Regions from separate parts of the Priestia sp. FSL R5-0597 genome, predicted to be linked through region 4. Evidence: a T-box and tRNA genes for the amino acid it is inferred to sense, from the RefSeq annotation. Region 4 holds a T-box; the other regions hold tRNA genes.
The links. A T-box is a leader RNA that pairs with one kind of tRNA and senses whether it is charged. The one in region 4 lies ahead of ileS (isoleucine--tRNA ligase), so its partner is inferred to be a tRNA-Ile.
Positions count from the first base shown of each region.

Region 1: it has a tRNA-Ile gene. The T-box ahead of ileS (isoleucine--tRNA ligase) is inferred to sense a tRNA for this amino acid. The anticodon was not compared.
Region 2: it has a tRNA-Ile gene. The T-box ahead of ileS (isoleucine--tRNA ligase) is inferred to sense a tRNA for this amino acid. The anticodon was not compared.
Region 3: it has a tRNA-Ile gene. The T-box ahead of ileS (isoleucine--tRNA ligase) is inferred to sense a tRNA for this amino acid. The anticodon was not compared.

Region 1 is NZ_JBBOUZ010000004.1:75,804-82,393, forward strand. It holds tRNA gene MKX72_RS28150 (tRNA-Glu) at 870-941, opposite strand; tRNA gene MKX72_RS28155 (tRNA-Ile) at 984-1,057, opposite strand; tRNA gene MKX72_RS28160 (tRNA-Gly) at 1,070-1,143, opposite strand; tRNA gene MKX72_RS28165 (tRNA-Asp) at 1,155-1,230, opposite strand; tRNA gene MKX72_RS28170 (tRNA-Ser) at 1,242-1,334, opposite strand; tRNA gene MKX72_RS28175 (tRNA-Ala) at 1,345-1,420, opposite strand; tRNA gene MKX72_RS28180 (tRNA-Pro) at 1,426-1,502, opposite strand; tRNA gene MKX72_RS28185 (tRNA-Arg) at 1,507-1,583, opposite strand; tRNA gene MKX72_RS28190 (tRNA-Leu) at 1,593-1,681, opposite strand; tRNA gene MKX72_RS28195 (tRNA-Cys) at 1,694-1,767, opposite strand; tRNA gene MKX72_RS28200 (tRNA-Gly) at 1,778-1,852, opposite strand; tRNA gene MKX72_RS28205 (tRNA-Leu) at 1,872-1,953, opposite strand; tRNA gene MKX72_RS28210 (tRNA-Lys) at 1,967-2,042, opposite strand; tRNA gene MKX72_RS28215 (tRNA-Gln) at 2,047-2,121, opposite strand; tRNA gene MKX72_RS28220 (tRNA-Tyr) at 2,129-2,212, opposite strand; tRNA gene MKX72_RS28225 (tRNA-Thr) at 2,221-2,296, opposite strand; tRNA gene MKX72_RS28230 (tRNA-Val) at 2,301-2,376, opposite strand; rRNA gene rrf (5S ribosomal RNA) at 2,491-2,606, opposite strand; rRNA gene MKX72_RS28240 (23S ribosomal RNA) at 2,670-5,605, opposite strand; rRNA gene MKX72_RS28245 (16S ribosomal RNA) at 5,831-6,590, opposite strand, start outside.
Region 2 is NZ_JBBOUZ010000001.1:4,691,827-4,699,024, reverse strand. It holds rRNA gene MKX72_RS24825 (23S ribosomal RNA) at 1-676, shown strand, start outside; rRNA gene rrf (5S ribosomal RNA) at 786-901, shown strand; tRNA gene MKX72_RS24815 (tRNA-Val) at 911-983, shown strand; tRNA gene MKX72_RS24810 (tRNA-Thr) at 1,013-1,088, shown strand; tRNA gene MKX72_RS24805 (tRNA-Lys) at 1,097-1,172, shown strand; tRNA gene MKX72_RS24800 (tRNA-Leu) at 1,187-1,268, shown strand; tRNA gene MKX72_RS24795 (tRNA-Gly) at 1,292-1,366, shown strand; tRNA gene MKX72_RS24790 (tRNA-Leu) at 1,381-1,469, shown strand; tRNA gene MKX72_RS24785 (tRNA-Arg) at 1,479-1,555, shown strand; tRNA gene MKX72_RS24780 (tRNA-Pro) at 1,560-1,636, shown strand; tRNA gene MKX72_RS24775 (tRNA-Ala) at 1,642-1,717, shown strand; tRNA gene MKX72_RS24770 (tRNA-Met) at 1,748-1,824, shown strand; tRNA gene MKX72_RS24765 (tRNA-Ser) at 1,852-1,944, shown strand; tRNA gene MKX72_RS24760 (tRNA-Met) at 1,970-2,046, shown strand; tRNA gene MKX72_RS24755 (tRNA-Asp) at 2,051-2,126, shown strand; tRNA gene MKX72_RS24750 (tRNA-Phe) at 2,135-2,210, shown strand; tRNA gene MKX72_RS24745 (tRNA-His) at 2,221-2,296, shown strand; tRNA gene MKX72_RS24740 (tRNA-Gly) at 2,308-2,381, shown strand; tRNA gene MKX72_RS24735 (tRNA-Ile) at 2,388-2,464, shown strand; tRNA gene MKX72_RS24730 (tRNA-Asn) at 2,468-2,542, shown strand; tRNA gene MKX72_RS24725 (tRNA-Ser) at 2,546-2,636, shown strand; tRNA gene MKX72_RS24720 (tRNA-Glu) at 2,657-2,728, shown strand; gene glgB (1,4-alpha-glucan branching protein GlgB) at 3,023-4,984, shown strand; gene MKX72_RS24710 (glucose-1-phosphate adenylyltransferase) at 4,935-6,086, shown strand; gene MKX72_RS24705 (glucose-1-phosphate adenylyltransferase family protein) at 6,109-7,134, shown strand; gene glgA (glycogen synthase GlgA) at 7,131-7,198, shown strand, end outside.
Region 3 is NZ_JBBOUZ010000001.1:594,178-601,375, forward strand. It holds rRNA gene MKX72_RS03125 (23S ribosomal RNA) at 1-412, shown strand, start outside; rRNA gene rrf (5S ribosomal RNA) at 476-591, shown strand; tRNA gene MKX72_RS03135 (tRNA-Val) at 698-773, shown strand; tRNA gene MKX72_RS03140 (tRNA-Thr) at 778-853, shown strand; tRNA gene MKX72_RS03145 (tRNA-Tyr) at 862-945, shown strand; tRNA gene MKX72_RS03150 (tRNA-Gln) at 952-1,026, shown strand; tRNA gene MKX72_RS03155 (tRNA-Lys) at 1,031-1,103, shown strand; tRNA gene MKX72_RS03160 (tRNA-Gly) at 1,113-1,187, shown strand; tRNA gene MKX72_RS03165 (tRNA-Arg) at 1,194-1,270, shown strand; tRNA gene MKX72_RS03170 (tRNA-Pro) at 1,275-1,351, shown strand; tRNA gene MKX72_RS03175 (tRNA-Ala) at 1,357-1,432, shown strand; tRNA gene MKX72_RS03180 (tRNA-Met) at 1,463-1,539, shown strand; tRNA gene MKX72_RS03185 (tRNA-Ser) at 1,567-1,659, shown strand; tRNA gene MKX72_RS03190 (tRNA-Met) at 1,685-1,761, shown strand; tRNA gene MKX72_RS03195 (tRNA-Asp) at 1,766-1,841, shown strand; tRNA gene MKX72_RS03200 (tRNA-Phe) at 1,850-1,925, shown strand; tRNA gene MKX72_RS03205 (tRNA-His) at 1,936-2,011, shown strand; tRNA gene MKX72_RS03210 (tRNA-Gly) at 2,023-2,096, shown strand; tRNA gene MKX72_RS03215 (tRNA-Ile) at 2,103-2,179, shown strand; tRNA gene MKX72_RS03220 (tRNA-Asn) at 2,183-2,257, shown strand; tRNA gene MKX72_RS03225 (tRNA-Glu) at 2,262-2,333, shown strand; gene MKX72_RS03230 (M48 family metallopeptidase) at 2,543-3,802, shown strand; gene aceA (isocitrate lyase) at 4,195-5,478, shown strand; gene MKX72_RS03240 (IDEAL domain-containing protein) at 5,674-5,910, opposite strand; gene MKX72_RS03245 (S9 family peptidase) at 6,087-7,198, shown strand, end outside.
Region 4 is NZ_JBBOUZ010000001.1:2,712,494-2,719,691, forward strand. It holds gene MKX72_RS13855 (immunoglobulin-like domain-containing protein) at 1-358, shown strand, start outside; gene ileS (isoleucine--tRNA ligase) at 401-3,499, opposite strand; T-box leader at 3,552-3,794, opposite strand; gene MKX72_RS13865 (FAD-binding oxidoreductase) at 4,013-5,362, opposite strand; gene MKX72_RS13870 (phosphorothioated DNA-binding restriction endonuclease) at 5,577-6,458, opposite strand; gene MKX72_RS13875 (sunset domain-containing protein) at 6,794-7,198, opposite strand, start outside.

The DNA.
Region 1 (6,590 bases), on a different contig from region 4:
TTCGTAAAAGTGTATGAGATAAAGAGAACGTTCGTAATTAATTTTCCCACTTAAACGAACGATAAAAATAGTAGATTTCTTATATAAAAGGAAAGTTCGTAAAAGTATACTTTTACGAACTTTCCTTTTATATATTTATTAAATGTATAGAAGTATTTCCTTAGTGATTTAAACATTAGCCAAATAACTATGTCATGAACAATACATAGGAAATTGATATTATATCCCCTATTAAATTAATGTGATAAGAAGAAAGGTCTAAATTTATGCAGAGATTATTTAATTACAGCATTTATTAATAAAAAACATTAAATTATATGTCTTTAACGTGCAGAGAAACGCTCTGTAAGGAATTTAACTTTTGTTTTACACACAATGGGGGGATTAGATACAAATTTTCAGCAATTAAGAAAAGAGATTAGCACAACTTTTATAAAGGCATTTATATTAAGGAGAATATTTTATTTAGGGTTTTAAGTTATTAATACATAAAATGGTGGAGATCTTTAAACATTGTTTCTCGTTACAGAAGAGTCCATTCGGTTAAGGTCTATGAAAGTTGACCGTTTTTTGGTCATCACCTGTTTGTTCGAATCATCCTCTAAAGACCCAGTACCATCACATTGTACTATTGAGCAGATTCAAAGAACGCTTTTTCCGTTACGTCTCCTTCAACATCAGCAGCTTCTGCTGATCCAGAAGAACCTCCTAAATTCGGTAGAGCTAATGGAGTCGCTAACTAAATAACTAAATAACTAACCCTACGGCAGAAGCTACCACAGCTTATTTAGCTTTTCTTATTCAATCTCCTCCTAATTTTATTTAATAGAAATAAAAAAGCAGTTTGCAAATGCAAACTGCTTTTTTGATGACCCGTACGGGAATCGAACCCGTGTTACCGCCGTGAAAGGGCGGTGTCTTAACCGCTTGACCAACGGGCCAGTATCAATTTATAAGTTAAATTCAATTACTATAAAACATGATGGGCCTAAGTGGACTCGAACCACCGACCTCACGCTTATCAGGCGTGCGCTCTAACCAGCTGAGCTATAGGCCCTTTACTTGGATTTGGAGCGGGTGATGAGAATCGAACTCACGACATCAGCTTGGAAGGCTGAGGTTTTACCACTAAACTACACCCGCATATTTTAAAGTGGCGGTCCCGACGGGAATCGAACCCGCGATCTCCTGCGTGACAGGCAGGCATGTTAACCGCTACACCACGGGACCAAAATAGAAAATGGCGGAGGAAGAGGGATTCGAACCCCCGCGGGCTTTAACACCCCTGTCGGTTTTCAAGACCGATCCCTTCAGCCGGACTTGGGTATTCCTCCGTGTACTGTATGGTGGAGCCTAGCGGGATCGAACCGCTGACCTCCTGCGTGCAAGGCAGGCGCTCTCCCAGCTGAGCTAAGGCCCCATAAATGGTCGGGAAGACAGGATTCGAACCTGCGACCCCTTGGTCCCAAACCAAGTGCTCTACCAAGCTGAGCTACTTCCCGGTTATGGCGCGCCCGAGAGGATTCGAACCCCTAACCTTTTGATCCGTAGTCAAACGCTCTATCCAATTGAGCTACGGGCGCTTATTAAAATGGTGCCGAGGGCCGGACTTGAACCGGCACGGTAGTCGCCTACCGCAGGATTTTAAGTCCTGTGTGTCTGCCAATCCCACCACCCCGGCAGGACTTATACCTGGAGGCGGCAACCGGATTTGAACCGGTGATAAAGGTTTTGCAGACCTTGGCCTTACCACTTGGCTATGCCGCCAATATATATATGGAGCGGAAGACGAGGTTCGAACTCGCGACCCCCACCTTGGCAAGGTGGTGTTCTACCACTGAACTACTTCCGCGCATTTATCTAAATTAAGATGCGGGTGAAGGGACTTGAACCCCCACGTCATAAGACACTAGATCCTAAGTCTAGCGCGTCTGCCAATTCCGCCACACCCGCGTGTAAATATAACTGGTGAGCCATGAAGGACTCGAACCTTCGACCCTCTGATTAAAAGTCAGATGCTCTACCAACTGAGCTAATGGCTCTCTATGGCTGGGCTAGCTGGATTCGAACCAACGCATGACGGAATCAAAATCCGTTGCCTTACCGCTTGGCGATAGCCCAATAAAGATGGTGGAGGGGGGCAGATTCGAACTGCCGAACCCGAAGGAGCGGATTTACAGTCCGCCGCGTTTAGCCACTTCGCTACCCCTCCGATATAAATGGTGCCGGCAAGAGGACTTGAACCCCCAACCTACTGATTACAAGTCAGTTGCTCTACCAGTTGAGCTACACCGGCACGATGGTGGAGGATGACGGGATCGAACCGCCGACCCCCTGCTTGTAAGGCAGGTGCTCTCCCAGCTGAGCTAATCCTCCAAAGAATCTATATAAGCGCGTTAATAAGCGTTATTTTGAATACTCATAATAAACTATTTCAAATAAAAAACCCCTATGCTCTTTACAAGAGACTCATAAGGGGTTTTATTCATTGCCTGGCAACGTCCTACTCTCACAGGGACAAAGTCCCAACTACCATTGGCGCTAAAGAGCTTAACTTCCGTGTTCGGTATGGGAACGGGTGTGACCTCTTCGCTATCGCCACCAGACAAGAGATTGCTCTCTCAAAACTAGATAACAGTTGGCTGAGTAAAGCTTACGCTTTTAAAAGTTTGGTTAAGTCCTCGATCGATTAGTATCAGTCAGCTACACATGTCGCCACGCTTCCACCTCTGACCTATCAACCTGATCATCTTTCAGGGATCTTACTAGCTTGCGCTATGGGAAATCTCATCTTGAGGGGGGCTTCATGCTTAGATGCTTTCAGCACTTATCCCGTCCACACATAGCTACCCAGCGATGCCTTTGGCAAGACAACTGGTACACCAGCGGTGTGTCCATCCCGGTCCTCTCGTACTAAGGACAGCTCCTCTCAAATTTCCTACGCCCACGACGGATAGGGACCGAACTGTCTCACGACGTTCTGAACCCAGCTCGCGTACCGCTTTAATGGGCGAACAGCCCAACCCTTGGGACCGACTACAGCCCCAGGATGCGATGAGCCGACATCGAGGTGCCAAACCTCCCCGTCGATGTGGACTCTTGGGGGAGATAAGCCTGTTATCCCCGGGGTAGCTTTTATCCGTTGAGCGATGGCCCTTCCATGCGGAACCACCGGATCACTAAGCCCGACTTTCGTCCCTGCTCGACTTGTAGGTCTCGCAGTCAAGCTCCCTTGTGCCTTTACACTCTACGAATGATTTCCAACCATTCTGAGGGAACCTTTGGGCGCCTCCGTTACATTTTAGGAGGCGACCGCCCCAGTCAAACTGCCCACCTGACACTGTCTCCCGGCCCGATCAGGGCCGCGGGTTAGAATTTCAATACAGCCAGGGTAGTATCCCACCGACGCCTCCACCGAAGCTAGCGCTCCGGCTTCTCAGGCTCCTACCTATCCTGTACAAGCTGTACCAAAATTCAATATCAGGCTACAGTAAAGCTCCACGGGGTCTTTCCGTCCTGTCGCGGGTAACCTGCATCTTCACAGGTACTATAATTTCACCGAGTCTCTCGTTGAGACAGTGCCCAGATCGTTACGCCTTTCGTGCGGGTCGGAACTTACCCGACAAGGAATTTCGCTACCTTAGGACCGTTATAGTTACGGCCGCCGTTTACTGGGGCTTCGATTCAGAGCTTCTCCCAAAGGATAACCCCTCCTCTTAACCTTCCAGCACCGGGCAGGCGTCAGCCCCTATACTTCGCCTTGCGGCTTCGCAGAGACCTGTGTTTTTGCTAAACAGTCGCCTGGGCCTATTCACTGCGGCTCTCTCGGGCTATACACCCTACCAGAGCACCCCTTCTCCCGAAGTTACGGGGTCATTTTGCCGAGTTCCTTAACGAGAGTTCTCTCGATCACCTTAGGATTCTCTCCTCGCCTACCTGTGTCGGTTTGCGGTACGGGCACCTCCCGCCTCGCTAGAGGCTTTTCTTGGCAGTGTGGAATCAGGAACTTCGGTACTATAGTTCCCTCGTCATCACAGCTCAGCTTTCATGATGAGCGGATTTGCCTACTCATCAGCCTAACTGCTTGAACGCGCATATCCAGCAGCGCGCTTACCCTATCCTACTGCGTCCCCCCATTACTCAAACGGCGGGGAGGTGGTACAGGAATATCAACCTGTTGGCCATCGCCTACGCTTTTCAGCCTCGGCTTAGGTCCCGACTAACCCTGAGCGGACGAGCCTTCCTCAGGAAACCTTAGGCATTCGGTGGACAAGATTCTCACTTGTCTTTCGCTACTCATACCGGCATTCTCACTTCTAAGCGCTCCACCAGTCCTTACGGTCTGACTTCGCTGCACTTAGAACGCTCTCCTACCACTGACATCAAAGATGTCAATCCACAGCTTCGGTGATACGTTTAGCCCCGGTACATTTTCGGCGCAGAGTCACTCGACCAGTGAGCTATTACGCACTCTTTAAATGGTGGCTGCTTCTAAGCCAACATCCTGGTTGTCTAAGCAACTCCACATCCTTTTCCACTTAACGTATACTTGGGGACCTTAGCTGGTGGTCTGGGCTGTTTCCCTTTTGACTACGGATCTTATCACTCGCAGTCTGACTCCCATGGATAAGTCTTTGGCATTCGGAGTTTGACTGAATTCGGTAACCCGTTGGGGGCCCCTAGTCCAATCAGTGCTCTACCTCCAAGACTCTCACAACATGAGGCTAGCCCTAAAGCTATTTCGGAGAGAACCAGCTATCTCCAGGTTCGATTGGAATTTCTCCGCTACCCACACCTCATCCCCGCACTTTTCAACGTGCGTGGGTTCGGGCCTCCATTCAGTGTTACCTGAACTTCACCCTGGACATGGGTAGATCACCTGGTTTCGGGTCTACAACCACATACTAAACGCCCTATTCAGACTCGCTTTCGCTACGGCTCCGCCTTATCAGCTTAACCTTGCATGGGATCGTAACTCGCCGGTTCATTCTACAAAAGGCACGCCATCACCCATTAACGGGCTCTGACTACTTGTAGGCACACGGTTTCAGGATCTCTTTCACTCCCCTTCCGGGGTGCTTTTCACCTTTCCCTCACGGTACTGGTTCACTATCGGTCACTAGGTAGTATTTAGCCTTGGGAGATGGTCCTCCCAGCTTCCGACGGAATTTCACGTGTTCCGCCGTACTCAGGATCCACTCAAGAGGGAACGAAGTTTCAACTACAGGGTTGTTACCTTCTTCGACGGACCTTTCCAGGTCGCTTCATTTACTTCGTTCCTTTGTAACTCCGTATAGAGTGTCCTACAACCCCAAGAGGCAAGCCTCTTGGTTTGGGCTAATTCCGTTTCGCTCGCCGCTACTCAGGAAATCGCATTTGCTTTCTCTTCCTCCGGGTACTTAGATGTTTCAGTTCCCCGGGTCTGCCTTCAATATCCTATGTATTCAGATAAAGATACTGTTCCATTACGAACAGTGGGTTTCCCCATTCGGAAATCTCCGGATCAAAGCTCACTTACAGCTCCCCGAAGCATATCGGTGTTAGTCCCGTCCTTCATCGGCTCCTAGTGCCAAGGCATTCACCGTGCGCCCTTTCTAACTTAACCATTAGCGAATAAATGGTACAACATAAAGTTGTGTTATTTATTGGTTTGATTAAAGAAAAGTTTCACTTTTCCTCAGCAATTACTGTTATCTAGTTTTCAAAGAACAATCGCAACCAAAATTCTTCTTATCTAATAAGAAGAAAGTAGTGTGCTTTCTATAATTGAGAGATTGAACTCTCAAAACTGAACAAAGTGTCAAAACGTACGTCATGTAAAAATCCTTAGAAAGGAGGTGATCCAGCCGCACCTTCCGATACGGCTACCTTGTTACGACTTCACCCCAATCATCTGTCCCACCTTAGGCGGCTAGCTCCTTACGGTTACTCCACCGACTTCGGGTGTTACAAACTCTCGTGGTGTGACGGGCGGTGTGTACAAGGCCCGGGAACGTATTCACCGCGGCATGCTGATCCGCGATTACTAGCGATTCCAGCTTCATGTAGGCGAGTTGCAGCCTACAATCCGAACTGAGAATGGTTTTATGGGATTGGCTTGACCTCGCGGTCTTGCAGCCCTTTGTACCATCCATTGTAGCACGTGTGTAGCCCAGGTCATAAGGGGCATGATGATTTGACGTCATCCCCACCTTCCTCCGGTTTGTCACCGGCAGTCACCTTAGAGTGCCCAACTAAATGCTGGCAACTAAGATCAAGGGTTGCGCTCGTTGCGGGACTTAACCCAACATCTCACGACACGAGCTGACGACAACCATGCACCACCTGTCACTCTGTCCCCCGAAGGGGAACGCTCTATCTCTAGAGTTGTCAGAGGATGTCAAGACCTGGTAAGGTTCTTCGCGTTGCTTCGAATTAAACCACATGCTCCACCGCTTGTGCGGGCCCCCGTCAATTCCTTTGAGTTTCAGTCTTGCGACCGTACTCCCCAGGCGGAGTGCTTAATGCGTTAGCTGCAGCACTAAAGGGCGGAAACCCTCTAACACTTAGCACTCATCGTTTACGGCGTGGACTACCAGGGTATCTAATCC
Region 2 (7,198 bases), 2.0 Mb from region 4:
GACAGTGTCAGGTGGGCAGTTTGACTGGGGCGGTCGCCTCCTAAAATGTAACGGAGGCGCCCAAAGGTTCCCTCAGAATGGTTGGAAATCATTCGTAGAGTGTAAAGGCACAAGGGAGCTTGACTGCGAGACCTACAAGTCGAGCAGGGACGAAAGTCGGGCTTAGTGATCCGGTGGTTCCGCATGGAAGGGCCATCGCTCAACGGATAAAAGCTACCCCGGGGATAACAGGCTTATCTCCCCCAAGAGTCCACATCGACGGGGAGGTTTGGCACCTCGATGTCGGCTCATCGCATCCTGGGGCTGTAGTCGGTCCCAAGGGTTGGGCTGTTCGCCCATTAAAGCGGTACGCGAGCTGGGTTCAGAACGTCGTGAGACAGTTCGGTCCCTATCCGTCGTGGGCGTAGGAAATTTGAGAGGAGCTGTCCTTAGTACGAGAGGACCGGGATGGACACACCGCTGGTGTACCAGTTGTCTTGCCAAAGGCATCGCTGGGTAGCTATGTGTGGACGGGATAAGTGCTGAAAGCATCTAAGCATGAAGCCCCCCTCAAGATGAGATTTCCCATAGCGCAAGCTAGTAAGATCCCTGAAAGATGATCAGGTTGATAGGTCAGAGGTGGAAGCGTGGCGACATGTGTAGCTGACTGATACTAATCGATCGAGGACTTAACCAAACTTTAAAAGTGTAAGCTTTACTCAGCAAACTGTTATCTAGTTTTGAAAGAATAAATCTTTCGAAAAAAAGTATTGCTTTCTTTATATAATAGTGTATAATATAATATGTCTGGTGGCGATAGCGAAGAGGTCACACCCGTTCCCATACCGAACACGGAAGTTAAGCTCTTTAGCGCCAATGGTAGTTGGGACTTTGTCCCTGTGAGAGTAGGACGTTGCCAGGCTTTTATATCGGAGGATTAGCTCAGCTGGGAGAGCACCTGCCTTACAAGCAGGGGGTCGGCGGTTCGATCCCGTCATCCTCCATCATCGACTATTTAAGTCAGAGATTGCACGCCGGTGTAGCTCAATTGGTAGAGCAACTGACTTGTAATCAGTAGGTTGGGGGTTCAAGTCCTCTTGCCGGCACCATTTTTTTCGAGCCATTAGCTCAGTTGGTAGAGCATCTGACTTTTAATCAGAGGGTCGAAGGTTCGAGTCCTTCATGGCTCACCATTTAATATTCACACGCGGGTGTGGCGGAATTGGCAGACGCGCTAGACTTAGGATCTAGTGTCTTACGACGTGGGGGTTCAAGTCCCTTCACCCGCATCTTTACTTAATTTCATATATGTGCGGAAGTAGTTCAGTGGTAGAACACCACCTTGCCAAGGTGGGGGTCGCGAGTTCGAACCTCGTCTTCCGCTCCACATATATAAGTCCTGCCGGGGTGGTGGAATTGGCAGACACACAGGACTTAAAATCCTGCGGTAGGTGACTACCGTGCCGGTTCAAGTCCGGCCCTCGGCACCATTTTAATAAGCGCCCGTAGCTCAATTGGATAGAGCGTTTGACTACGGATCAAAAGGTTAGGGGTTCGACTCCTCTCGGGCGCGCCATAAACGGGAAGTAGCTCAGCTTGGTAGAGCACTTGGTTTGGGACCAAGGGGTCGCAGGTTCGAATCCTGTCTTCCCGACCATTTATGGGGCCTTAGCTCAGCTGGGAGAGCGCCTGCCTTGCACGCAGGAGGTCAGCGGTTCGATCCCGCTAGGCTCCACCAATGAAATTAAATAATTGTAACGAATAATATGGCGGTGTAGCTCAGCTGGCTAGAGCGTACGGTTCATACCCGTGAGGTCGTGGGTTCGACTCCCTCCGCCGCTACCATATAAGTTACATTTGTTATAAATATACGGAGGAATACCCAAGTCCGGCTGAAGGGATCGGTCTTGAAAACCGACAGGGGTGTTAAAGCCCGCGGGGGTTCGAATCCCTCTTCCTCCGCCATTTATTTATATCATATTCATATCATCGCGGGGTGGAGCAGTTCGGTAGCTCGTCGGGCTCATAACCCGAAGGTCGCAGGTTCAAATCCTGTCCCCGCAACCAAAGTGGTCCCGTGGTGTAGCGGTTAACATGCCTGCCTGTCACGCAGGAGATCGCGGGTTCGATTCCCGTCGGGACCGCCATTTTGTTTGGCTCGGTAGCTCAGTTGGTAGAGCAAAGGACTGAAAATCCTTGTGTCGGCGGTTCGATTCCGTCCCGAGCCACCATTTTAAGACGGCGATTGTGGCGAAGTGGTTAACGCACCGGATTGTGGTTCCGGCATTCGTGGGTTCGATTCCCATCAGTCGCCCCATCTTAAGTAACGCGGGTGTAGTTTAGTGGTAAAACCTCAGCCTTCCAAGCTGATGTCGTGAGTTCGATTCTCATCACCCGCTCCAAATAATGGGCCTATAGCTCAGCTGGTTAGAGCGCACGCCTGATAAGCGTGAGGTCGGTGGTTCGAGTCCACTTAGGCCCACCATATTCCACAGTAGCTCAGTGGTAGAGCTATCGGCTGTTAACCGATCGGTCGTAGGTTCGAGTCCTACCTGTGGAGCCATACGGAGAAGTACTCAAGTGGCTGAAGAGGCGCCCCTGCTAAGGGTGTAGGTCGTGTAAGCGGCGCGAGGGTTCAAATCCCTCCTTCTCCGCCAGTCGTTTTAAATTTAAATATGGCCCGTTGGTCAAGCGGTTAAGACACCGCCCTTTCACGGCGGTAACACGGGTTCGAATCCCGTACGGGTCATCTTAAAAAGGTTTGCATATATGCAAACCTTTTTTTATTTGCGCTTTTTTAAAGATTAAGTAAACAGGAATAATAGTTAGGAATAATTACCATGAATTTTCAGAATAAAAAGTAAGTTTTAAGCAGGATTTTCCCTATATCATATGGAATTATTCATAAAGTAATAAAGTATGAAGAGTATGGAATAAAGAGTAATTTTAAAGAACATTTATTCTATTATATTTGTAGAAAAGGTTTATGTTTTTACTATAAAAGGGAATGAGTGGTAAGAAGCGTATATTATGTGCGTATATTATGTTTGAAGTTAAAGGGGTGGCAAAAGTGAATCTAGCGGTTCAGCCTACTGAATTTGATGTTCATTTGTATCACGAAGGAAACTTATTTCGCAGTTACTCTATTTTCGGTGCGCATCAGGTAACGGTAGAAGGAATTGAAGGCGTACGATTTTGCGTGTGGGCACCTCATGCAAAGGGTGTAAGCGTTGTAGGTGATTTTAATAAATGGAACGGTTTTCAACATTCAATGGTTAAAGTTAATGAAGAAGGTATTTGGATGACATTTATCCCTGAATTAGAACAAGGGACTATTTATAAATATGAAATCATCACACAAAGCAATCAAAAAAAATTAAAAGCAGATCCATACGCTTTCTTCAGTGAAGTGCGTCCAAACACTGCGTCTATTGTTTACTCATTGGATGGGTACAAATGGAACGACCAATATTGGCGTAGAAAGAAAAAACAGCAAAATATATATGAAAGACCACTGTGTATTTACGAGCTGCATGCAGGGTCTTGGAGGACTCATGAAGATGGCAGCCTTTATACATACAGTGAATTAGCACAGGAGCTTATTCCTTATATTGCTGAACAAGGTTTTACACATATTGAGTTATTACCAGTCATTGAGCATCCGCTCGACCGATCCTGGGGATATCAAGGAACTGGATACTATTCTGCTACCAGTCGATACGGTACACCTAAAGAGTTGATGAACTTTATAGATGAGTGTCATCAAAATAATATAGGCGTTCTTTTAGACTGGGTACCCGGGCATTTTTGTAAGGATGAACATGGTCTGTATATGTTCGATGGAGAACCTACTTATGAATACAAAAAAGAACCCGACCGTGAAAACTATGTTTGGGGAACAGCTAATTTCGATTTAGGCAAGCCTGAAGTACAAAGTTTTCTCATTTCGAACGCTTTGTTTTGGTTGGAGTACTTCCACATAGATGGATTTCGAGTAGATGCTGTAGCTAATATGCTTTATTGGCAAAATTCTTCTGGAAAAGCAGTAAATGATGGAGCTGTCAGCTTCTTAAAAAAATTGAATGAAGCTGTTTTTAAATCTGATGAAACGATATTAATGATGGCAGAAGATTCAACGGATTGGCCCCTTGTTACAGCACCTACGTATGAGGGCGGTTTAGGCTTTAATTATAAGTGGAACATGGGATGGATGAATGACGTTTTAACGTACATGGAAGCTGGAGTGGAAAGACGTCCCTATCTTCACGATAAAATGACCTTTTCACTAATGTATGCGTTTAACGAAAACTTTATTTTGCCGCTTTCTCATGATGAAGTCGTACATGGGAAAAAATCATTGCTTAATAAGATGCCAGGTGATTACTGGCGCAAGTTTGCACAGCTTCGACTGCTATATGGATATTTCTTTGCACACCCTGGAAAAAAGCTTTTATTTATGGGCGGAGAGTTTGGCCAATTTGATGAGTGGAAAGATTTAGAAGAGTTAGACTGGATGCTTTATGACTTTGACATGCATCGCAATCTTAACGGATATATGAAGGATCTCATCAAGATTTATAAAAGAAGCAAGCCTTTATATGAATTAGACCATAATCCAGATGGATTTGAATGGATTGATGTTAACAATCATCATCAACAAATTTTCTCCTTTATTCGCAAGTCGAAAGAAAATCAGGAGATTTTTATAGTTGTTAGCAATTTTTCTGAGCATCCATATCATTCTTACAAAGTTGGAGTTCCAGTTGAGACAGAGTACATTGAAGTTATTAACAGTGATGACGAAGTGTACGGCGGTTCAGGCATTGTAAATAAAAAGGCATTAAAATCAGTGGATGAATCGTTTCACGGTCAACCTTTTTGCATTGAAATGAATATTCCGCCGTTTGGCATTAGTATACTACGAGCAAAGAGAAAACGAGGGGAGAGAAAACAACATGTTAAAAAAGAAATGCGTAGCGATGTTATTGGCAGGAGGAAAAGGTAGTCGGCTAAGTTCGCTTACAAAAAATCTAGCAAAGCCAGCTGTACCATTTGGTGGTAAGTATCGAATTATTGATTTTGCTTTAAGTAATTGTACAAATTCAGGTATTGAAACAGTGGGTGTATTAACACAATATCAACCGCTAGTTCTCAATTCATACATTGGAATTGGAAGCGCTTGGGATTTGGACCGACGGAATGGTGGCGTCACAGTATTGCCTCCATACGCGGAGTCAGATGGAGTAAAGTGGTATAAAGGCACGGCTAGCGCTATTTATGAAAATTTAAACTATTTGACACAATATGATCCTGAGTACGTACTGATTCTATCAGGTGATCACATTTATAAAATGAACTATGAAAATATGCTTGATTATCATATAAACAAAGAAGCAGATGTAACGATTTCTGTTATTGAAGTACCTTGGGAAGAAGCGAGCCGTTTTGGTATTTTAAATACAAATAGTGACCTAGATGTAATGGAGTTCGATGAAAAGCCACAGCGTCCTAAAAATAATCTAGCTTCTATGGGGATTTATATTTTTAAATGGAGTATTTTAAAAGAATATTTAGAAATGGATGCACGCAATCCATACTCAAGCCATGATTTTGGTAAAGATGTTATTCCGCTTTTACTAGATGAAAAGAAAAAGCTAATTGCATATCCATTCCAAGGTTATTGGAAAGATGTAGGAACTGTAAAAAGCTTATGGGAAGCGAATATGGATTTGTTATGTGATAAAGACGAGCTTAATTTATTTGACTCTTCATGGAAAGTATACTCTGTTAACCCTAATCAGCCTCCTCAATATATTGCGCCAAACGCCTGCGTGGTGGAGTCATTAGTAAATGAAGGGTGCGTTGTCGAAGGAAACGTAGAGCAGTCCGTGTTATTTCCAGGTGTACAAATCGGTTCAGGTTCTGAAGTTAAGAAAACGGTTGTCATGCCTACTGCAAAGATAGGCTCTAACGTATATATTGAAAACGCAATTGTTCCATCGGACATTGAAGTTCCAGACGGTACTATCATTCGACCGACCAAAGGAAGCGAAGAAGTAATTCTTGTTACTCAAGAATTGATTGAATCAGTTGCTAAATGCATTTAACGAACAGAGAGGATGAACGACATTGAATAATCAAATGCTTGGTATTATTGATGCTTGTACAAACACAACAGCGCTGCAGCCTTTAACCTTTTATAGATCGATTGCTGCCATTCCTTTTGCAGGGCGCTATCGATTAATCGATTTTACGCTTTCTAATATGGTGAACTCTGGAATTTCGAGCGTTGCCATTTTTCCTCGTGATCGCTATCGCGCATTGATGGATCATATAGGTTCAGGAAAAGAATGGGATTTGGATCGGAAGCGAGATGGATTGTTTATCTTCCCTCCTATGACAAGTGATTTACACTTAGAGAGTCCATCACTATTCACGCAGTTCCGTTATCATATTGATTATTTCTTAAGAAGTAAGCAGGAATACGTATTAATTGCTAATAGTTATACGATATGTACAGTTGACTTTGAGCACGTGCTGCAGCGTCATATTGCTTCAAATGCAGATATTACTGAAATGAAGCAGGGTGATAAATCGCTTAATATGTATATTATTAATAAATCTATTCTAGTTAATATTTTGCAAAATGAATCGCATGATTTTTATACGATTAAAGAAATGGTTCGATATATGGCACAATCTCATCGTGTAGAAAAGTACGAACACCACGGATATACGGCTGAGATTTCTAGCTTAGATGCCTACTATAAAACAAGTATGGAAATTTTATCTCCAGATGTTTGGAAGCAGTTATTTATCAACGAACGTCCTGTTTTCACTAAAGTAAAAGATGAACCGCCTACTCGTTACGCAAAAAAAGCGGTTGTGAAAAACTCAATGATCGCAAACGGGTGCGTGATTGAAGGACATGTGGAAAATAGTATTATCTTCCGAGGCGTTAAAATTGGAAAAGGTACGGTCGTTAAGAATAGCATTGTGATGCAAAAAGGCGTTATTTTAGAAAATAGTGTATTAGAAAATGTTGTTTTAGACAAAGATGTGAAAATAGGAAGTAATGAAACGTTGCTAGGTGAGTCAGGTCTACCTAGAGTCATTGCTAAAGGAACAACTCAAGGAGCGTTGATGAAGTCGTGAATGTATTATTTGCTGTATCAGAATGTGTACCTTTTATTAAAACAGGAGGATTAGCAGACGTAGC
Region 3 (7,198 bases), 2.1 Mb from region 4:
AGGTTTGGCACCTCGATGTCGGCTCATCGCATCCTGGGGCTGTAGTCGGTCCCAAGGGTTGGGCTGTTCGCCCATTAAAGCGGTACGCGAGCTGGGTTCAGAACGTCGTGAGACAGTTCGGTCCCTATCCGTCGTGGGCGTAGGAAATTTGAGAGGAGCTGTCCTTAGTACGAGAGGACCGGGATGGACACACCGCTGGTGTACCAGTTGTCTTGCCAAAGGCATCGCTGGGTAGCTATGTGTGGACGGGATAAGTGCTGAAAGCATCTAAGCATGAAGCCCCCCTCAAGATGAGATTTCCCATAGCGCAAGCTAGTAAGATCCCTGAAAGATGATCAGGTTGATAGGTCAGAGGTGGAAGCGTGGCGACATGTGTAGCTGACTGATACTAATCGATCGAGGACTTAACCAAACTTTTAAAAGCGTAAGCTTTACTCAGCAAATTGTTATCTAGTTTTGAGAGAGCAATCTCTTGTCTGGTGGCGATAGCGAAGAGGTCACACCCGTTCCCATACCGAACACGGAAGTTAAGCTCTTTAGCGCCAATGGTAGTTGGGACTTTGTCCCTGTGAGAGTAGGACGTTGCCAGGCAATGAATAAGACCCCTTTTTATGCTCTTGTAAAAGAGTCTAGGGGTTTTTTATTTGGCTCATTTGTAAAAAACTTATATACACATTTAATGTTGTGTATGATATTTGGAGGATTAGCTCAGCTGGGAGAGCACCTGCCTTACAAGCAGGGGGTCGGCGGTTCGATCCCGTCATCCTCCACCACCGTGCCGGTGTAGCTCAACTGGTAGAGCAACTGACTTGTAATCAGTAGGTTGGGGGTTCAAGTCCTCTTGCCGGCACCATTTATATCGGAGGGGTAGCGAAGTGGCTAAACGCGGCGGACTGTAAATCCGCTCCTTCGGGTTCGGCAGTTCGAATCTGCCCCCCTCCACCATTTTATTGGGCTATCGCCAAGCGGTAAGGCAACGGATTTTGATTCCGTCATGCGTTGGTTCGAATCCAGCTAGCCCAGCCATAGAGAGCCATTAGCTCAGTTGGTAGAGCATCTGACTTTTAATCAGAGGGTCGAAGGTTCGAGTCCTTCATGGCTCATTTTAATAAGCGGAAGTAGTTCAGTGGTAGAACACCACCTTGCCAAGGTGGGGGTCGCGAGTTCGAACCTCGTCTTCCGCTCCATATAAAGCGCCCGTAGCTCAATTGGATAGAGCGTTTGACTACGGATCAAAAGGTTAGGGGTTCGACTCCTCTCGGGCGCGCCATAAACGGGAAGTAGCTCAGCTTGGTAGAGCACTTGGTTTGGGACCAAGGGGTCGCAGGTTCGAATCCTGTCTTCCCGACCATTTATGGGGCCTTAGCTCAGCTGGGAGAGCGCCTGCCTTGCACGCAGGAGGTCAGCGGTTCGATCCCGCTAGGCTCCACCAATGAAATTAAATAATTGTAACGAATAATATGGCGGTGTAGCTCAGCTGGCTAGAGCGTACGGTTCATACCCGTGAGGTCGTGGGTTCGACTCCCTCCGCCGCTACCATATAAGTTACATTTGTTATAAATATACGGAGGAATACCCAAGTCCGGCTGAAGGGATCGGTCTTGAAAACCGACAGGGGTGTTAAAGCCCGCGGGGGTTCGAATCCCTCTTCCTCCGCCATTTATTTATATCATATTCATATCATCGCGGGGTGGAGCAGTTCGGTAGCTCGTCGGGCTCATAACCCGAAGGTCGCAGGTTCAAATCCTGTCCCCGCAACCAAAGTGGTCCCGTGGTGTAGCGGTTAACATGCCTGCCTGTCACGCAGGAGATCGCGGGTTCGATTCCCGTCGGGACCGCCATTTTATTTGGCTCGGTAGCTCAGTTGGTAGAGCAAAGGACTGAAAATCCTTGTGTCGGCGGTTCGATTCCGTCCCGAGCCACCATTTTAAGACGGCGATTGTGGCGAAGTGGTTAACGCACCGGATTGTGGTTCCGGCATTCGTGGGTTCGATTCCCATCAGTCGCCCCATCTTAAGTAACGCGGGTGTAGTTTAGTGGTAAAACCTCAGCCTTCCAAGCTGATGTCGTGAGTTCGATTCTCATCACCCGCTCCAAATAATGGGCCTATAGCTCAGCTGGTTAGAGCGCACGCCTGATAAGCGTGAGGTCGGTGGTTCGAGTCCACTTAGGCCCACCATATTCCACAGTAGCTCAGTGGTAGAGCTATCGGCTGTTAACCGATCGGTCGTAGGTTCGAGTCCTACCTGTGGAGCCATACTGGCCCGTTGGTCAAGCGGTTAAGACACCGCCCTTTCACGGCGGTAACACGGGTTCGAATCCCGTACGGGTCATCTCAAAAGCAGTTTGCATATGCAAACTGCTTTTTTTGTTTGTAAACAGAGTTTAGACAAAAGAATAAACTCTATTTTTCGTTTTTCTATGATTTTCTCTTCACAATTTGCATTTCCTATGGCACATCTCTAAACGCTTGTTCTAAATTTCGAAAAAAAACCTACAATAGTAATAACAGAATACTGTTTGTACAAAAGGAGGGGAATGCGTGAAAAAACTTGTTTTGTGGTCCATCGGAGTTTTTCTTGTGTATGCAGCTTGTATATGGGTGTATTTATTTTATATAAGTGACACCTCTATTCCACAATCATTAAAAGGTACCAGCGTGGATCCTGCTACGTTTATGAATGCAAGAGAACTTATGTTAACCGAAAAATATTCAAAGATTAGAGATGCGCTCTTTTTTATCCGAATTCCATATGAGTGGTTAGGGTTTATTTTAATTTTAGTGTTAGGTGTGTCTAAGAAAGTGAATAAGTGGTCTAAAGACGTCAGTCGTTTCAGTCTTCTCCAAACTGCTATTTATGTATTTTGGTTATCTGTTCTGCTGCTGATCTACTCTTTTCCTATGGACTGGATTAGCTATAAGCTTTCAACGGCTTACCATATTACGACGCAACCTTTCCAAGGATGGATGAAAGATCTTTTTACAGATTTTTGGGTGAACTATGCCACGATGTTTTTAGTGATTGCTGTGTTATATGCATTCATTCGTAAGTTTTCAAAAAGATGGTGGCTGTATGCGTGGCTAGTATCTATTCCATTTACGCTATTTTTGACGTTTATTCAACCAGTGGTTATCGATCCGTTATATAACGATTTTTATCCATTAAAGAATAAAGAGCTGGAGACGAAAATTTTGCATTTAGCAGATGAAGCTCATATACCTGCTAAGCATGTATATGAAGTAAACATGTCTGAAAAAACGAACTCTCTCAATGCATATGTAACGGGAATAGGTTCTAATTCAAGAATTGTGTTATGGGATACTACTCTTAATAAATTGACGGAACGTGAAATTTTGTTTATCATGGCGCACGAAATGGGTCACTATGTGAAGAAACATATTTATGTAGGGATTGCTTCAGCCTTAGTTTTATCGATTGTAGGTTTATGGCTAACGAAACATTTAGCTAGCTTTGTGATTAAGAGATGGGGGAAAGCATTAAAAATCACTTCTCTTAGTGATTTAAATTCATTACCGCTTATTCTACTTATTTTTTCTGTGCTCACATTTGCTGTAAGTCCTTTAACAAATATGCAGTCGCGTCATCATGAACTTCAATCTGACACGTACGCCATGGACTTAACAGGAGATAAACAAGCTGCTATTAAAACATTTCAGGATTTAACAAAATCAGGACTGTCCCAGGTGAATCCGCCGTATTTAGTGAAAATTTTTCGATATGGTCATCCAACAATATTGGAAAGAATTTCATTTGTTGAGAAGTATGAAAGAAATGAATAAGTGATATAAGAAAAAGTAAAGGATATATGAAGCCTTTTATACGTAGGTATTAATAGAAAAGCCTCCTTGCGAGTAGGAAAAAAATTCTAAAAGGAGGTTTCATTTTCGAAAGTACTGTTATATAATAACGTATGTAAAATAAAAACTGTTTTATAACAATAGGGAGGAATAGTTATTTGTGATTGAAAAGATAGCAGTCAAACTTATCAGCGTATATTCACCTCAGCAAAGTCTTACTACATGTCCTTCAACTATTTACTTATTTCATCTACGTTCTTACTAAAACTATGGCAAACTGCTAATTTACTTCATCATGAAACAGACATATTCTCACTGCTGCGTTTTATATTTTTATGAATATAGAATTTTAAATTCATTAGGGGGTATAAAGAATGAAAGAGATTCGTGTAAAAAACCTTGAAGAGAACTGGAAAAGCGATGAGCGTTGGAAAGGAATTGAACGTCCATATTCTGCAGAAAAAGTCATTGGACTGAGAGGATCCATTGATATTGAACACACGCTTGCTAGAAGAGGGGCCGAAAAGTTCTGGAACTTATTAAAAACAGAGCCATACGTTCATGCATTAGGAGCTTTAACAGGAAATCAAGCAGTACAACAGGTAAAAGCAGGGTTAAAAGCCATTTATCTCAGTGGATGGCAAGTAGCTGCAGATGCAAACCTTTCAGGAAATATGTATCCTGATCAAAGTCTATATCCAGCAAACAGCGTGCCGCATGTTGTGAAACGAATCAATCAAGCGCTGCAGCGTGCCGATCAAATTCAGCATTTAGAAGGAGAAGGAGATATTGATTACTTTGCTCCAATTGTAGCAGATGCAGAAGCAGGGTTCGGAGGACAGTTGAACGTATTTGAATTAATGAAAGGAATGATTGAGTCAGGAGCATCTGCGGTACACTTCGAAGATCAATTGTCATCTGAGAAAAAGTGTGGTCATCTTGGCGGCAAGGTATTGCTTCCAACTCAGACAGCTGTGAAAAACTTGATTGCTGCTCGTTTAGCTGCTGATGTAATGGGTGTTCCAACACTTCTGATTGCTCGTACCGATGCTGATGCCGCTGATTTAATTACAAGTGATGTTGATCCTGTAGATCGCCAGTTTATTACAGGTGAACGCACCGCTGAAGGGTTTTATCGCACGAGAGCCGGAATCGATCAAGCTATCGCTCGTGGCTTAGCATATGCGCCATATGCTGATCTAGTATGGTGTGAGACGTCTGAACCAAACTTGGAACAGGCACAAAAATTTGCAGATGCTATTCATGAAAAATTCCCAGGTAAAATGCTTGCTTATAACTGTTCACCATCTTTCAACTGGAAGAAAAAATTAGATAAGAAAACGATTGAAAAGTTTCAAAGAGAAATCGCAAAAATGGGCTACAAATTCCAATTCGTTACGCTTGCTGGCTTCCACGCTTTAAATCACAGCATGTTTGAACTGGCACGAGGATATAAAACAAGAGGAATGGCAGCTTATTCAGAGTTACAAGAAAGAGAGTTTGCTAGTGAAATAAATGGATATACTGCTACAAGACATCAGCGTGAAGTAGGAACGGGTTATTTTGATGAAGTGGCGCAAGTAGTTTCCGGTGGGACTTCCTCTACAACAGCTTTAAAAGGTTCAACAGAAGAAGAGCAGTTTCAGGCGCATAAATAACAAAAAATCTATGAGTGGAACGGTTGTTTACTTCCACTCATAGAAAAAATTCTAACAAAAAAGATTCTTACATCTGTAAGAATCTTTTTTTATGTAGTAAACACGATTTAACAGACAGCTGTTCTTCCTGAGAAGAAAGGTTCTGCCTGTTAAACGTACATATAAATCATTAACATGAATGAACTTCTTGAAATATTAAGTAGATGTTTGAAGTAAGGATTGGTACTGTGCTGATAGCTCATAAAAAGCAGTTTCATCACGTTGATCTAATGCCGTGTTAATGTTTGTTTCTAACAGTTCTTTTTGACGCTTAAAAAGCGATTCATCAATTACCATTTCGATATAAACATCCAACATACTCACAGTATCAATTACTTTTTTCTTGCGAGCGAGGGACTTCATCATTTCCGTGTACGATTTTTCATTGTTCATACCTCATCACCTCTGCACCCTTTTTATTATTATATAGATTAAAAGAAGAAAAAACAACTAATTTTCTAAATTTTTAGATTTTTATTTTTAGAAATGATAAAGTAAGAGGGAAACGCTACTTTCGTTTTTATCGATTGGCTATTTGGTTTAAAAATGAATCCTTGGGGGCGAAGAAATTGAATCATGTAAAAAAGCGTACGGTAACGGTAGAGGATTTGTATGAATTGAAGTCTGTGTATAACCCTCAGATTTCTCCAGATGGAAAAAGTGTAGTTTATACGGTTCGAGAAACGAAAAAAATAGAAAACGGTTATGAGACGAAGCTGTTTATGTTAGATCTTGAAACAAAAAAAACAAAGCAATTGACGTATTATAAAGGAAATAATCACTCTCCTGCATGGTCTCCTGACGGCAGGTGGATTGCTTTTTTATCAGATCGCAGTCAAACCGTTCAGCTCTATCTATTAGCAGCGACAGGCGGGGAAGCAGAAGCACTCACAGATTGTGAAAAAGGCGTTAGTAATCCCGTATGGTCTCCTTATAGTGACGAAATTATGTTTTCTACAAAAGTGGAAGAAAAAGCTGTAAGAGTTGAACAAAATCATGAGCATCCTCAGCCATACGAAGTGGAACGTTTGTTGTATAAATCCGATGCTAGTGGCTATTTAAAAGGTGAATATACGCAAGTTGCGGTCGTTAAACTTAAAAATAAAGAAGTGACGTTTTTAACGGATGGACCTTATCATCACTCTGTAGGATGCTGGGCCCCTGATGCAAATTCAATTGTATTTTGCAGCAGTCGAGGAGAGAATCCGGATTTATCGTTAACCATGGACGTGTTTATTTTGCATCGTGATACTAAAAAGTTAACATCTATTACAGCAGAAACAGGATATTTTCATCAAGTTTCGTGGTCACCAGATGGGTCATACATAGCTTACATTGGAAATGAACGTACATACGGATCGGCTTCAATGAATGACATATATATTTATCAGGTCTCCAATCAAAAAACAGCTTGTATCACTGCAGGTATAGACTTAGAAATAGGAGATATGGTAGCAGGAGATTTTCACTTTGGAAGAACCGCAGCGGGAATTATGTGGAGCAGTAAGGAAGAATTTTATTTTGTCGTAAGTGAAAAGGGTTCTGTAGGCATATATAAAGGAAATGTAAATGGAAAGTTAGACTCTGTGCTTATGGATAATGCTCACGTATACGGGGTATCTGTTCTTCCCAACGGTGAGGAAGCTATCGTAGCAATCAGTACATTTACACATCCCGGAGA
Region 4 (7,198 bases):
GAGAACTATTACGCTATCTGCTGTAAGCGAAAAATACGATAAAACGCAGTTTGGCTTTTTTGTTATCCAAAACAATTCGACGCATACCTTAACAATTCCTTATGAAAATACGGCGGATCACTTAAAAGACGGCAAGTGGTACGAAGTTGTGCTAAACGGATTAGAGTTCCCTGATAAAACCGTCACGCTGAAGCCAGGAAAATCACTCAAACTAGATATCGCAACTCCTAACTACAAAGTAGGAAAATATCGTTTTGTTCAACACTTTAAAGATGAAAACGGAAAAGAGTATGTACTAGCGGCTCCTTTTGAAATCGTTTGGCCGAGTCTTAAAAATGTTCTCGGACAGTTTGATTAAAGGTAAAAAAGCACTTACCTGCTATGAGGTAAGTGCTTTTTATCAGTTCTGATTTAAAACACGAAGCGTAACTTGCTTTGTTCCGACTTTTACCGTCTCTCCGTTTTTGATGGCTTCTTTCACACTGAGACTGTGCAGCAGAAGATTTTCTTGAAGCAGCGTTTCAAACTTCGCAACGGCTTCCTTCACTTCTTCGTCTCCGCTAAGTTCCAAATCAATACGTAAGTTCACGGGTAAATCCAGCTTTTTGCGATAATCTTGAACCGCTCGAATTACTTCACGAGCGACTCCTTCCTGCACGAGTTCTTCGATTAAAGCCGTATCCAACACCGCAGTGTACGTGCCGTTGGATGCAACTGCAAAACCTTCTTTTGGCACTTTTTCAACGAGTACGTCTGCCGTTTCAAGCGTTAGGTTTTCTCCTGAAGCAAGCGTAACACTCAGCTTGCCTTGTTCAACAAACTCTTTCCCTTTCTCTTCTGAAAGGTTTTTCAGCGCTTGGTTGACCTCATTAACTTGTTTCCCGAACTTTGGCCCAGCCTGTTTAAAATCAAGTTTTAATACGTATGAAACAAGTTTGTCGTCGTCTTGCTCCACGTTAAAGTTCTTTACATTAAGCTCATCTTTGATGACATCATGGTATGCTTCCCACTCTACATCTTCTTCCGTTACCACAAGTGAAAGACTTTGCAGAGGCTGCTTTACTTTTAACGAATGCGTATTTCGGATGCTTCGGCCTAGCTCAACTACTTGCAGTACCACTGCCATTTCTTTTTCCAGCTTTTCATTCACTTTGGTTTGATCATACACAGGATAGTCTGCTAAATGAACGCTTTTCCCTGTTAGATTTTCATGAACATCATCCGCAACAAACGGCGTAAACGGGGCTAATAGTTGACTTAATGTCACTAGTACTTCATGAAGCGTATCGTAAGCTGCTGCTTTTTCTCCGTCCATTCCTTCTGACCAAAAGCGATCGCGGGAACGTCGCACATACCAGTTGCTTAGCTCTTCAATGAATACAGCGATTTCACGAGCCGCGCTTGTAAATCCGTAATCTTCAAGATGTACTGTTGCGCGCTTGACCGTGCTGTGCAAACGCGAAAGAATCCACTCATCCAATTTTGTTTTTTTTAATTCATACGTTTGCTCCGGATCATAGCCGTCAAGCTTAGCGTACAGCACGTAAAAGCCGTACACGTTCACAAGTGTATCAATGACTTTTGACTTCGCTTCTTGCACGACACGCTCTGAAAATTTCTTCGGATTCCAAGGTGCACTGTCTGCTAAAAGCGCCCATCTAAGCGCATCAGCACCAAATGTATGAATAAGATCAACAGGGTCTAGCGCATTTCCTTTACTTTTAGACATCTTTTGACCGTTTTCATCTAAGACGTGACCAAGAGACAAAACGCGCTTATACGGTGCTTTTCCTGTAAACAGCGTTGAAACTGCCATCAAGCTGTAAAACCAGCCGCGCGTTTGATCAATTCCTTCTGCGATAACGTCTGCCGGGAACTGCTTTTGAAACAGCTCGCTGTTTTCAAACGGATAGTGATACTGTGCAAACGGCATCGACCCGCTGTCAAACCAAACGTCAATCACTTCCGGCGTTCGCTTCATTTCTCCGCTGCAGACCGGACACGTTAGCTGCACGTCATCTACATATGGCTTATGAAGTTCAATGCTGTCATCCACGGAATGAGACGCATGTTTCTGAAGCTCTTTGATGCTTTTTGGAGCTACTTGATGCTGACATTCTTCGCATTCCCATACGTTCAGCGGCGTTCCCCAGTAGCGCTTTCTGCTGATGTTCCAGTCCACCATATTTTCCAAAAAGTTGCCAAAGCGACCGTACTTGATATGATCCGGGTACCACTTCACGCTTTCATTATTTTTCAAAAATTGTTCTTTTAACGCCGTCGTTTGGATAAACCAGCTTTCATTTGCGTAATAAAGAAGCGGCGAGTCGCATCGCCAGCAAAACGGATAGCTGTGCTCATGCTTTTCTTTATGATACAGCACGCCTTCGTTTGCTAAATAACGAACGATATCAACGTCGCAGTCTTTCACGAAACGTCCTTGAAAAGGCGGCACTTCAGACGTGTACTGTCCTTTTTCATCCACTACGTTCACAAATGAAAAGCCGTTTTCTTTTACAACTCTGTAATCATCTTCGCCGTAAGCAGGTGCTAAATGAACAACTCCTGTTCCGCTTTGATCCGTTACGTAATCAGCCGTTACGACTTCATGACCTTTTTCAACGTTCACAAAATTAAACGGCGGCTCATACGACATTCCTTTTAACTCATTTCCTTTATGATGAGATAAAACGCTATATTCTCCTTTTAACACTTTGTCTGCGAGCGCTTCTGCCACTATATACACGCTGTCGCCTTGCTCAGCGCGAACGTAGTTCATCTCTTCATGCACCGCAAGCGCCACGTTTGACGGAAGCGTCCAAGGCGTTGTCGTCCACCCTAAAAAATACTCATTATCGCGGTTTTTCACTTTAAATTTCACCGTTACCGTTAAATCTTTTACATCTTTATACCCTTGCGCTACTTCATGCGAACTCAGCGACGTTTGACAGCTCGGGCAGTAAGGTGATACGCGGTGGCCTTTATAAAGAAGTCCTTTGTCATGAATCGTGCCAAGCACGTTCCATACGCTTTCAATGTATGAATTCTCCAAGGTGATGTAAGGGTCTTCCATATCAACCCAATAGCCAAGCTGCTCCGTGAACGTGCGCCACTGCTTTTCATACACAAACACACTTTCCTTACACTTGTTGATAAAAGCTTCTACGCCGTATTTTTCAATGTCATGCTTCCCTGAAATTCCGAGCTGCTTTTCGACACCGAGCTCTACCGGTAGTCCGTGCGTATCCCAGCCTGCTTTTCGGATCACTTGATGCCCCGTCATCGTTTTATAACGAGCCACCACGTCTTTAATCGTCCGGCCTAGCGCGTGCCCAACGTGAGGCAAACCGTTTGCTGTTGGAGGTCCTTCATAAAATACAAACGAAGGATGCCCCTCTCGGTTTTCAACCGACTGCTGAAACACATTTCCTTTTTGCCACTGCTGCTGGATACGCTGTTCGCGCTCTTGCGAAGACTCCCTTACATTCACTTCTTTCATGTGATACCACTCCTTTTAAAGTTAAAAGCACACAAAGAAACCCGTCCCTATGACTAGGGACGGGTTTTAAACCGCGGTACCACCCTGGCTTCTATTGATCCGTTCATCAATAGCACTCAGCAACGTACAATCATACGCGTTCTTTTTAACGGTAGACTACCGTTCAAACTTACTTATAGTTCAGTTTGACTTCTCAGAGAGGATATTCCCCTGCAGCTTGAACACCGGCTTTCAGCTATCACCAGCTCTCTGTGGAACAAACTTGCAGCGTACTGATTCTCTTCAACGAATTTGTGTGCTTTTATTAGTAGCTATTGTATGCGGTTTGGAAGGGAATGTCAATGTTTATGATATTTATGTATGTTTCTCCGTATAACGTAGCCATCTATTGATAAAATAACTGCTTACCACTGTTTGCTGCCTTTTTCACGCTCTCAGGAAAAGGAAATATACACAAAAAACCACCTCATTTAAGGTGGGTATTATTTGGCTCTCCGACTTGAAAGACGCTTTTTAAAACCAGTTAATAAACGGCGGAATGCTCTGAGGGAAATGAAATAGATTGCACGGATCATATGCTCGTTTCACTTCTCGAAGCTTTTTAAAATTCTCTCCATAATACGCCGTTGGCCAATCTCTGATGAGCCGGTCCGGCCAGTTCACATAATCTCCAGTTGTATATCTCGATAAAGCATTCCTTAAGTCTTCAATCCATCGAATGTTTACTCGCTCTTCTGAAGGATGGCTCCATGTAGCAAGGTACTCCTGTGCGGTAACAGCATCTCTATAATAAAAGGCCGTTTCATTAGAGGCAACTTCCTCTACTGCTCCCCCGAGAGATTGGTGCCAAATACTAGATTTTTCATTCGGAGCATTTTCTAAAAAATGCTTCATTGTTAAAATAGCGTCTTTTGGAAAAGGTTTATTAAGAAAAGAACCTGACCTTTTTCGAGGGGCGGGTTGGTTTCCGCTCGGATCGTCAAAAAATTGTACAGCTTCAATATATGAAACTTCCTTTATTACTACTTTTTTAGGACACCCAACATCTATTAAAGGCTGCAGAAGTTCCTTTAACTTGAATGATGAACCAACGAATTCACCTTGAGCAATAATCTGATTCGCTTCTTTCGATTTTAACTCAATCTCCGAAGTTAAGCGCTTATCGGTATTTGTGGCCCAGTGCTGCCATGCATCAAAAGCAGCTTCGAAATCTTCCCATTCCCATGTAATTGAAAAGATTGACACCTTTGAAATAGGCTGCACCTTAAAGGTAAGAGACGTAACAATACCAAAGTTTCCGCCCCCGCCGCCACAACACGCCCAAAAGAGATCACTGTTGTGATTTTTATTTGCCTTAATGAGTTCAACTTCTCTCTGTTCATTTACGATCGCCATTTCAACTTCAACCAAATTATCACAGGTAAGCCCAAACAGCCTTGATAACATCCCAATTCCTCCGCCAAGCACAAGGCCTACAAGACCAACACTGCTTTCCGTTCCTGCAGGGATAGTCGTTCCTTTTTTCCATAATTCATTATATACTTTCCCTAGATTAGCTCCTGCTTCTATTTTCGCTGTCATGTCTTTAGAGTTGAACGTGATTCTATCCATTTCACTAACATCAATCACTAATCCACCGTTTACTAATGAAAAATTTTCATAGCTATGCCTACCGCTTCTTATTCGAAATGGGACATGATTTTCCTTTACCCATTTCAATGCATTTACTACATCGTTTGTATTCTGACAAAATACAATTATTCTCGGAAATTTAGGCACACCTAAATTATTATTTGTTCTAGCCTGATCATATTCCACATCATCAGGTGTAACGATTCGTCCAGTAAGCTTTGTTTCCTCCACGATATAACCCCTTTCTTAATACAGATAAGATGCTATATCCTATGAATTTTCTTCAGAAAAGACACACAGTTTAAAGGGAGGAAAAAGAGAGTAGAAAACTTACCGGAGGGGTTCTGGATAAGTGTGCTAATTTATTTTTAACGTATTTTAAATGACGCCACTATATGTAAATTACTTCCTAAGTATAAACATAGCAATCTATCATGTGCAAAAATCAATTTATATCACTTGCTTGATATCTAGCGGGTCCTCTAAACACTTCTCTAACATGCCACCCAAGAAAATCTTCATTCGGCTGATACGCCGGATGAATCGGATCTCTAAGCTTTTGTCCGTGAAATTTCATAAGCCACTCTTCAAATCCATTTGTGCCGTGTGCTTGAGTTGCCACTAAGAGCTCATTATGATCTGAAAAAGTAAAAACTCCTCGATCAAATAATTTATGATGCATTGAACATAACGCGATTCCGTTACTTTCAATATCTGGTCCTCCCGCTTGATGCCACTTAATATGAGCGGCCTCTACACCAACTAAATTATGTCCAAGACGAACGTTAAACCCACAAACAGCGCAGCTATATCCGTAAGCTTGAAGAATTTTCTCTCGAAACTTTGGATCTCTTCTTCTCTTTAACTGTGTTTCAAAATCCAAGCCTACGGCTCTTAATATATCTTCATGGATCGTATCCGGAAAATGCTCATTTAATAAAAATTGCGCGACGTCTTGAAGCAGCGTAGGATCATTTGCAAAAAGGTTATAAACATCTTGTCTAAAACCGCCTACTATATTTGTACTCAGTAAATATTTATCTGTAAAGCTACGCTTATCAACTTCTTCGCTTAGCTCCCATATTCCATCTCCTGTCAAACGAACAAAAGGATGCTCTGGATGGTAGGAACTCCGAGAAGGTCCAAACTCCATAAGCAGCTCTTTTAAAGGGATTTTCACCTCGCTATACGGCAGGTGCATTCGTTGCTTGGTCTGTAGCTGACCTAGGGCATACAGTATCAACAATGGTTTGTGCGGAGCTCTTTGATCCCTTTTTTTCCAGATGTTTAAGTTCTTTATTTTTTGAAGTACTTCGTCTCTGTTCATAAGCTTGCTTTAACTCCCATCTATAAAACTATTTAAAACCTTAGAGCTAAGACCGTTTTTGAAAAAGTATTAATAAATGTAAGTATAATAGCTAATTCTATTATATGACAGCATCAGATGAGCAAGGGAACTTTATTTGCAGACGCGTTTACAAAACGCTACTTTAAGCTTTCTTATCCAAGTTGTTTTATTTAAAGAATTCTTTTTTCATATCTTCTCTGCTTTTAAAACTTACTCGTTCTGCGCCTTTAATACCTACATTAAATAATCTCTCACAAAGAAAAAAGCTCTCCAAGAAACATATAGGAGAGCTTTTAAAGGTTGCATAAATATCTTTATCGTTGGGATTTTCTATACCCAGCTGCCTGTGCATCCGCTTCTGAACAGAACCAAACAATATTATCTTGAGTTCTATCATAATAAGCTCCGCCAGGTACATGGTAAATTTTCGAATTTTTGTTACCTTTGATTTGTCCCGAACAAGACATATTAGACTGTTGATCATCACTCGGATCATTTTCAAATGGCTTATAATTTCCACTGTTGCTAGTAGAACTGCTAGGTGTAGACTGTTGACTAGCTGCTTGTTGTTGAGCTTTACGCTCTGCTTCTTGTTTTGCAGCTTGCTCCTCAGCTTTTCGTTCCGCTTCTTCTTTCGCCGCTTGCTCTTGAGCTTTTCGTTCTGCCTCTTCTTTTGCCGCTTGCTCCTGAGCTTTTTGTTCTGCCTTTTCTTTTGCTGC